DNA from 2 places in the Pantoea brenneri genome. Region 1 is predicted to be linked to the other one. Evidence: predicted binding sites of a transcription regulator. Region 1 holds the regulator's gene; the other holds the start of a gene.

Region 1 (4,909 bases):
CGCAGTTCTCGCGCACCCATCTTAACTTCCAGCGAGTGCCGACGGTCGATACCTCAAATCCGTTTGCCGCCCGCGCTATTCCGTCATTGGATGAGAGCTTCGTGGTGATCCATTTCCAGGCGCTGGACGATATCGACTTCCCTTATCTGCTGGCGATGCTGCAGGGATCGTTCATCTCGCATATCAATACGCTGGTGGTACCGGGCGGAAAAATGGGGCTGGCGATGGAGCTGATCATGGGTCCGCTGGTGAAGCGGCTGGTGGAAGGCAAGCGGATAGAATAAGAGGCCAGCAAAAACCGCTCTGAGAGCAGATGTCTTTAACAAAGAGAGTAAAACTGGCTTTCCTGCGGCTAAAGACTTATCCCTGGGCAGGCTTCAGGGAGCATACACCTTTCGCAAAGACGCAAAACCGCTATCCCTGGCAGGCTCAGCACGGGCCATCCCTGGCCCGCGATGCTTTGCTACAGGCATATGCTCCCTTCGCTTCACGTTCGACAACCGCATCCGGTTTCAGGAAGGTCGCTACAGACAACCCCTGGGCAGAAAGAATCTGGCAGCAATAGATAAGTTCAACACGCTGGGAACCGGGTCAGAAGAGGAAAGCGTCCCGCCGCCCGGATAAAAACGCCGGGAGCGTTTTTGAACAACGCAAAGCGTTGGCCCGGCTACGGGCGCGCCTCAGGGATGAGGTGCGTAATCGCGCGGGCCGAGCGGCCAGGGATTGGCTTAAACGACTTTCCGATCTGACCCGGTTCCCTGCGCAGGCACAGTATCAAAACGGATTCCCTGCCCAGGCACAGACTTAAAGCAACCTGCATCAGATACTGGAAGTGAAGTTAGCAGGTCTGCAATGACCCTTGCGGCTACTACAGTTCGATCACTTCATAGCTGTGGGTGATGGTAACCCCTTTACCCAGCATGATGGCGACCGAGCAATATTTTTCAGCAGAAAGATCCACCGCGCGTGAGACCGCCTTATCCTGTAGCGCTTTGCCGCTCACGATAAAGTGCAGGTTGATGTGCGTAAAGATTCGCGGCGCCTCTTCACGACGTTCTGAGGTCAGTTTTACTTCACAATCAGCCACATCGTTGCGACCTTTTTGCAGAATTGAAACGACGTCGATGGCGCTGCATCCGCCCGCCGCCATCAGCACCATCTCCATTGGGCTGGGCGCTTTATCACCCGAATTGCCATCCATTAATACCTGATGTCCGGATGACGACTCACCGAGGAATGTCAGCCCTTCTACCCATTTCACTCTTGCCTGCATGATTTTCGCTCCAGAATATGCGGTTTTGCCGTCAGAGTACGCTTTCGCCTGGTAAACAGCAATCCAGAGAAATCCGCCGTTAGCTGAAGCGAGACAACAGAAGACAGTCGGCAAAAGCTGTGCTACAAACAGTGCTGAAAATATTTTTCGTCACCCGATGGCGAAGCCGGGAAGAATGATGCGCACTGCGCCGAATGCAGCCCGAATAATTTCCTGTAAGGGAAACGCTTGAAGCTTTCATCGCCTGACAGGGAAACTGCCCCCTGTATTTTGGGCACGATTACAACAGAGGATAATAGCGAATGGTTCTCGGCAAACCGCAAACAGACCCTACACTCGAATGGTTCCTGTCCCATTGCCATATTCACAAGTATCCATCCAAAAGTACGCTGATTCACCAAGGTGAAAAAGCTGAAACGCTTTACTACATCGTGAAAGGTTCCGTTGCGGTTCTGATCAAAGATGAAGAAGGCAAAGAGATGATTCTTTCTTACCTGAATCAGGGCGATTTCATTGGCGAGCTTGGCCTGTTCGAAGAAGGTCAGGAGCGCAGCGCCTGGGTACGTGCCAAAACCGCGTGCGAAGTGGCGGAGATTTCTTACAAGAAATTCCGTCAGCTGATCCAGGTTAACCCGGATATCCTGATGCGACTGTCGTCGCAGATGGCGCGTCGCCTGCAGGTTACGTCGGAAAAAGTGGGTAATCTCGCTTTCCTCGATGTGACCGGACGCATTGCTCAGACTCTGCTTAACCTGGCGAAGCAGCCAGACGCCATGACGCATCCCGACGGCATGCAAATTAAAATTACTCGTCAGGAAATTGGCCAAATCGTTGGTTGTTCACGTGAAACCGTGGGCCGTATTTTGAAGATGCTGGAAGATCAGAACCTGATCTCTGCACACGGCAAAACCATCGTCGTTTACGGCACCCGCTAATTCCTGTCACCCACGGCGTGATGGCAACATCGCGCCGTTATTGTTTGTGTTGGGCCGATGTGGCGTCGAATTATTTACCATCCTGAAGTCAATTACGCCTTGCGGCAAACCCTGGTGCTCTGTCTGCCAGTGGCGCTGGGCTGGCTGGCTGGCGACCTGCAAAAAGGTCTGCTGTTCTCGTTAGTTCCCGCCTGTTGCAATATCGCCGGTCTGGATACCCCGCATAAACGCTTCTTCAAACGCCTGATTGTCGGCGGCAGCCTGTTTGCGCTCGGCAGCTTTCTGATTCAGTGGCTGACGCAGCACGCCATTCCGCTGCCGCTGATTCTGTTCGCCTTGCCGTTGCTGCTGGGGGTCACCGGCGAAATCAGCCCGCTGCACGGCCGTCTGCTGCCCGGCACCCTGATCGCCGCCATCTTCACGCTGAGCCTGATTGGCCGTATGCCGATCTATGTGCCGCCGCTGCTCTATATCGGCGGCACGCTATGGTATGGGCTGTTTAACTGGTTCTGGTTCTGGCTGTGGAAAGAGCAGCCGATGCGTGAAAGCCTGAGCCTGATCTACCGTGAGCTGGCCAACTATTGCGACGCCAAATATACCCTGCTGACTCAGCTGACCGATCCGGAAAAGGCCCTGCCGCCGCTGCTGGCGCGTCAGCAAAAAGTGGTCGATATGATCACCACCTGTTACCAGCAGATGCACATGCTTTCCGCCAGCCGGGATCACAGCCATAAGCGGCTGACCCGCGCCTTTCAGGTGGCGCTGGACCTGCAGGAGCACATCTCGGTCAGCCTGCATCAGCCGGAAGAGGTGCAGAAACTGGTGGAGCAGAGCTATGCCGAAGCGGTGATCCGCTGGAACGCCCAGACTATTTCGGCCCGCTTACGGGTGCTGGCGGATAACATTCTCTATCACCAGTTGCCGGATCGTTTTGGCATGGAGAAGCAGCTCAGCGCGCTGGAAAAAATCGCCCGCCAGCATCCTGACAATCCGGTGGGAAATTTCTGTCTCTACCACTTCAATCGGATTGCGCGGGTGCTGCGCACCCAAAAACCGCTCTATCAACGTGACCTGATGGCCGATCGTCAGCGCCGTCTGCCGCTTCTGCCGGCGCTGCGCAGCTATCTGTCCTGGCGTTCGTCGGCACTGCGCACTGCCGGGCGCTTTGCGGTGATGCTGATGCTGGGCAGCGCACTGGCGCTGTTTTTCAACATCCCTAAACCGTACTGGATTCTGATGACCATTATGTTCGTCAGCCAGAACGGCTACAGCGCCACCCGCGTTCGCATCCAGCACCGGGCACTGGGCACCTTTGCCGGCCTGGTGATTGCGGCTGCCACCTTACGCCTGGCGGTGCCGGAGTCGCTGGTGCTGCTGATCATGCTGGTGATCACCTTTATCAGCTACCGGTTTACCCGCCAGTTTTACGGCTGGTCGATGATCGGCTTTACGGTGACGGCGGTTTACTCGCTGCAGTTGCTGTCGCTGAATGGGGCGCAGTTCCTGCTGCCGCGCCTGATGGATACGCTGATGGGTTGCCTGATCGCCTTTGGCGGAATGTTGTGGCTGTGGCCGCAGTGGCAGAGTGGCTTATTGCGGCAAAACGCCCATGACGCGCTGGAAACCTATCAGGATGCGCTACGGCTGCTGCTGGGGGCGGAACAGTCACCGGAGAAACTGGCGTATCAGCGGGTACGGGTCAATCAGGCTCACAATGCGCTGTTTAACTCCCTGAACCAGGCGATGCAGGAACCGGCTTTTAACGCTCAGTACCTCAAGGATATGCGTCTGTGGGTCACCCACAGCCAGTTTATTGTTGAGCACATCAATGCAATGACGATTCTGGCGCGTGAACACACCATGCTGACCGCCACGTTAGCTGAGCGTTATCTGCAGTCCTGCGAAATTGCGCTGCAACGTTGTCAGCAGCGACTGGAATATGATGGTGCCAGTTCGCAGGTTAACCTGCTGGATGAGCTGGAAAACATTAATGAAGGGCCGGTCACGGTGGTGGAACAGCATGTACGCCGCATTCTGGATCATCTGAGCGTGATGCACACCATTTCATCTCTGGCGTGGAGCCAGCGACCGCAACATGGCCGCTGGCTGAGCAGACGGTTACGCAAAAACTAAATCAGCCGGTAATCACCTTGCCGACGGCGGTGGCGAAGCGGCGCATACCCTCTTCGATGTCGGCGGGTTCGATGATCAGCGAAGGTGCAAAACGCATCACGTCCGTGCCGGCCACCAGCACCATTACCCCTTCAGCGGCTGCCGCATTGAGGATATCGCGCGCCTTGCCGGCATGCTGAGGCTTCAGCGCCGCGCCAATCAGCAGGCCTTTGCCGCGAATATCACTGAACAGATCGTACTTCGCATCAATCGCCTGCAGCGCGCTGACAAACTGCTGACGCCGGACGCCAACGCCTTCCAGCACTGCCGGGGTATTGATGATATCCAGCGCGGTCTCGGCAATGGCGCAGGCCAGCGGATTGCCGCCGTAGGTGGTGCCGTGCACGCCAGGGGCCATGGTGGAGGCGATCTCATGGGTAGTCAGCATGGCGCTGACCGGGAAACCGCCACCCAGCGCTTTGGCCGAGGTCAGAATATCGGGCTGCACGCCATAGTGCTCATAAGCAAACAGCTTGCCGCTGCGTCCCATACCGCTCTGCACTTCATCCAGCACCAGCAGTGCCTGGTA
Region 2 (4,909 bases), on a different contig from region 1:
TGCCAGAACACCCCGCCCAGCGTCCCGGCCACGCTGGACCCGACGTAATAGCTGAACAGATAGAGTGAAGAAGCCTGACCGCGCGCACGGCGGGCTCGTGGGCCAATCCAGCTGCTGGCAACCGCATGGGCGGCAAAAAAACCGGCGGTGAACAGCATCATGCCGGGCAAAATCAGCCACAGCGAATTAAAGGCAGTGAACAACAGGCCAGCCAGCATAATCGCGGTAGCGCCGAGCATCACCGGCCCCCGTCCCAGCCGGCTGGTTAACGCACCCGCTTTCGGCGAACTCCATGAGCCGGTGAGGTAGACCACCGACAGCAGACCCACCACTGCCTGGCTGAGATGCCAGGGCGCATCCAGTAAACGGTAGCCGATGTAGTTAAACAACGTGACAAAGGCTCCCATCAGCAGAAAGCCTTCTGCAAACAGCCACGGCAGCCCTTCATCGCGCCAGTGCAGACGAAAATTAATCAGCAAGTTACGGGGGCGCAGAGAGGTGGCGCGGAAATGGCGCGACGCCGGCAGGATTTTCCAGAACATCACCGCTGAAGCCAGGGAAAAGCAGCCGATAACCGCAATCGCCACCCGCCATGAGAAAAAGTCGGTCAGCACCCCGCTCAGCAGGCGGCCACTCATGCCGCCGATGGAATTACCGCTGATGTACAGCCCCATTGAGAACGCCACCACGCGCGGGTCCATCTCTTCACTCAGATAGGTCATGCCGACTGCGGCGACCCCGCTCAGCGCCAGGCCCATCAATGCGCGCATGATCAGAATGCCGTGCCAGCTGGTCATGGTGGCGGAGATCAGGGTACAGAGGGCGGCCAGCATCAGCGCGGTGACCATTACAGACTTGCGTCCGACCGCATCAGACAGCGGGCCGGTCACCAGCAGGCCCAGCGCCATCAGTCCGGTGGAGATGGAGAGCGACAGGCTGCTGGTCGCGGGCGACACGCCAAACTGCTGCGACAGCACCGGCAATATTGGCTGGACACAGTAGAGCAGGGCAAAGGTGGCGAGACCGGCTGAAAACAGGGCCAGCGTGACGCGCATAAACTGCGGCGTTCCGCGGGTAATCCAGCCCGATGCAGCCAGCGATTCTGGCGATCTGCATCCTGCGTCATCCGCAACGGTTCCTGCCTGAGTAGTGCGACCCACAATCTTTCCTTAGTGATTAAAAACCTGTCGTCAGCTTAGAAAAGGCTGATTATGATGTCTAATATATTAATAATCTCAAATAAGACGTTAAAGATATGAATATCGAGCTGCGCCATCTGCGCTATTTCATTGCGGTCGCCGAAGAATTGCATTTTGGCCGGGCGGCGCTGCGGCTGAATATTTCTCAGCCGCCGCTCAGTCAACAGATTATTCAGCTTGAGACTGAAACCGGTGCCCGGCTGTTTAATCGTACCAACCGCAGCGTGCAGCTCACGGCCGCCGGTCAGCAGTTACTGCAGGATGCGCGCGCCATTCTGTTGCAGGTGGAACAGGCGGCTGACCGGGCGGCGCGGCTGCATCGTGGCGAAGAGGGAGAGCTGCGTATTGGCTTTACCTCCTCAGCGCCGTTTACCGTGGTGGTGTCCGATGCGCTGTACCAGTTTCGCCAGCGCTGGCCGCAGGTGCATATTCAGATGCAGGAGATCAACACCCGCCAGCAGCTGGCCCCGCTGCATGACGGGCGGCTCGATCTCGGCGTGATGCGCAACACGCCGCTGCCGGCAGATTTGCGCCACCAGCTGCTGTTGAGTGAACCGCTGTATGCGGTGGTGCACTGGGCGCATCCGCTGGCCACGGCAGACAGGATTTCGGTCAGTGCGCTGGCGGCTGAGCCGTTTGTGTTTTTCGATCCGCAGGTCGGGACCGCACTCTACAGCGACATCCTGGCGCTGCTTCACCGCTACCAGATTAAGCCCTACATCACCCAGGAAGTGGGTGAGGCGATGACCATTCTCGGTCTGGTGGCGACCGGGCTGGGCGTGTCAATTTTGCCCGCCTCATTTCGCCGGGCGCAGCTGGCTGATGTCATCTGGCTGCCGCTGGCAGAAAGTGATGCTATTTCTGAACTGTGGTTAGTCTGGTCCGCAGAGCGCGAAATAAATGAGCAGATGCGCCATATGATGACGTTACTGCAGCAAAAAAAGGCGTAACTCTGGCCGGTCCCGACGACAATGTGTGCGATAAATCACATTTCTAATCAAATATTTGACGCTGCCGCCTGATCTGCCTCACCATGACGCATGTTTATTTAGAAGCGCGAAAATAACCGGGAGCAGGGTTGTGAATCTGGACAGTCAACCTGGCCATATTGACCAAATTAAGCAAACCAATGCAGGCGTCGTTTATCGATTAATTGATCAATTCGGTCCTATTTCGCGTATCGAACTTTCCCGACGCGCCCAGCTCGCGCCAGCCAGCATCACTAAAATCGTGCGTGAAATGCTGGATGCCCATCTGGTGCAGGAGACGGAGTTTCAGGAGCCAGGCAGCCGCGGCCGTCCGGCGATTGGGCTGATCCTCGACACTGACGCCTGGCACTATCTGGCGATTCGCCTGCACCGTGGCGCCATGACCTTTACCCTGCGCGACCTTAGCAGCCGGGAACTGGTGGAGGATAGCCTGCCGCTGCCGGATGAATCGGCTCAGCCGCTGCTGACCGCGCTAATCGACCAGGTTGACGCCTTCTTTATTCGTCACCAGCAGCAGCTGGAACGCCTGACCGCCATCGCCGTGACCCTGCCAGGATTGATTAATGCCGCTTCTGGCGTGGTGCACCGTTTGCCCGGATATCAGGTACGCGACATGCCGCTCGGCGATGCGCTGGCGGCCCGCACCGGGGTACCGGTATTTGTTCAGCATGATATTTCCGCCTGGACGCTGGCAGAATCGCTGTTTGGTGCCTCACGCGGCGCAGAAGATGTGATTCAGATTGTGATTGATGAAACGGTCGGGGCTGGCGTGATCAGCGGCGGGCAACTGCTGCATAAACGCGGCCGGGCGCTGGTGGAAATCGGCCATACCCAGATCGATCCCTACGGCCAGCAGTGCTATTGCGGCAACCACGGCTGCCTCGAGACGGTGGCCAGCATCGGCAGTCTGCTGGCGCTGGCCGCTCAGCGTCTGCCGACCCAGCCTGACAGCCTGCTGCACAATCAGCCGCTGACGCTGGCATCACTCTGTGCGGCGGCGCAGTCCGGCGATCGACTGGCGCGCGACACCATTGCCAGCGTTGGTCATCATGTGGGCCGCATCCTGGCGATGATGGTGAATATCTTTAATCCGCAACATATTCTTATCGGTTCACCGCTCAATGCCGCGGCAGACGTGCTGTTTCCGGCGGTCAGCAACACCATTCTGCAACAGTCGCTGCCCGCTTACAGTGCCAGTATTCAGCTGGCACCCACTGCGTTTAACGAGCCGGGAACGCTGGGCGGCGCGGCGCTGATCAAAGATGCACTCTATAGCGGTTACCTGTTAGTGAAGCTATTGCAAGGTTAAGCCTGACTAATCTTGCGCTAACGCAATCTGTTCTCATCTTCCATTCCTTAAAATGCGGATTATTAGTAGGGTTAATCGCCGATTAGCCGTAACCGGTTTGAGAGGAGAAGTAGAGTGAAGAGACTATTTGTTACCGGCACCGACACCGCAGTCGGTAAAACCGTGGTATCGCGTGCGCTGCTACAAAGTTTTATCAAAGCAAACCTCAGCGCAGTCGGATACAAACCCGTGGCGCGCTGCGCAGTAAAAACCGCTGACGGCCTGCGCAATAAAGATGCGCAGGTGCTGCAAAGTGCCTCTTCTGTTGCGCTGCCGTATCAGGCCATCAATCCACTGCTGTTTGAGGAACAGGAGATCGCTACCCATAGCGGTCAGGTGATCCACTACGAATTACTGACGCAGGGGCTGAATAGCCTGACGGAGCAGGCAGATCGGGTGGTAGTGGAGGGCACCGGCGGCTGGCGCAGCCTGATGAATGATGCGCGTCCACTCTCTGGCTGGGTGATTGAGCAGCAGTTACCGGTAGTGCTGGTAGTGGGGATTCAGTCTGGCTGTATCAGCCATGCGTTGCTCACGGCTGAAGCTATCCGACAGGATGGATTGCCGCTGGTTGGATGGGTTGCCAACCGCATCAATCCGGGCCTGGCGCAATACAGCGATATCATCGAAGTGCTGCGTGAAAAAATCCCGGCACCGCTGCTGGGTGAACTACCCTACCTGCCGCGTGCCGAACAACGCGATCTGACCGCCTACATCGATATCTCACTGCTGGATCGGCCCAGTCTGCATCATGTGAGTGCAAAGATCGCCTGATCATGAAACAAAACAAGTCATCTTCCCCGGTGGTGAGCGTAAAGTTGCAGGTTCGCCACCGGCCACATCAGGAAATTTTATCCCGATTTTTCAGTCACCTGGCCTGAGAGGCGAGGTGACGTTGAGGTAATGGCGCAAAAAATGCATTAATCCGGCTAATCACTGTTGCCGGAGCACCGTCATGTCGCAATCACACGAGCAAGGTTTGTTATATGGGCTGGATGCCCGTATTGGTCCCGTCCCGGCGTTTTTCGCCGCCCTGCAGCATCTGCTGGCCAGCGTGGTTGGCATCATCACTCCGCCGCTGATTATCGGTTCGGTATTGGGGCTACAGGCCTATATTCCCTACCTGATCAGCATGTCACTGTTGGTCTCGGGCCTTGGCACGTTTTTACAGGCCCGGCGCTTTTTCGGCGTCGGAGCCGGGATGATCTGCCTGCAGGGAACCAGCTTCGCCTTTCTGGGGGTGCTGCTGTCAGGCGGCCTGATGGTGAAGGCGCGCGGCGGATCGCCAGAAGAGATCATGGCGATGCTGTTCGGCTGCAATCTGGTGGCAGCGCTGATCCCAATTCTGATTAGCCGCTGCGTCGGTCCGTTAC

What was found. The regulator CRP, encoded in region 1, controls carbon source genes, mostly activating them, when cyclic AMP is high. The targets are predictions, from matches to a motif close to ATGTGANNNNNNTCACAT.
Region 2: the regulator CRP is predicted to act here: its motif matches at 2,173-2,190, upstream of mlc (sugar metabolism global transcriptional regulator Mlc).

Annotation. Positions count from the first base shown of each region.
Region 1 covers NZ_JBCGBG010000005.1:19,715-24,623, forward strand. The annotation lists gene AABB92_RS17500 (phosphoribulokinase) at 1-284, shown strand, start outside; gene AABB92_RS17505 (OsmC family protein) at 869-1,273, opposite strand; gene crp (cAMP-activated global transcriptional regulator CRP) at 1,576-2,208, shown strand; gene AABB92_RS17515 (YccS/YhfK family putative transporter) at 2,266-4,341, shown strand; gene argD (bifunctional acetylornithine/succinyldiaminopimelate transaminase) at 4,343-4,909, opposite strand, start outside.
Region 2 covers NZ_JBCGBG010000001.1:1,109,909-1,114,817, forward strand. The annotation lists gene AABB92_RS05130 (MFS transporter) at 1-1,160, opposite strand, end outside; gene AABB92_RS05135 (LysR family transcriptional regulator) at 1,256-2,149, shown strand; gene mlc (sugar metabolism global transcriptional regulator Mlc) at 2,280-3,497, shown strand; gene bioD (dethiobiotin synthase) at 3,612-4,310, shown strand; gene AABB92_RS05150 (nucleobase:cation symporter-2 family protein) at 4,492-4,909, shown strand, end outside.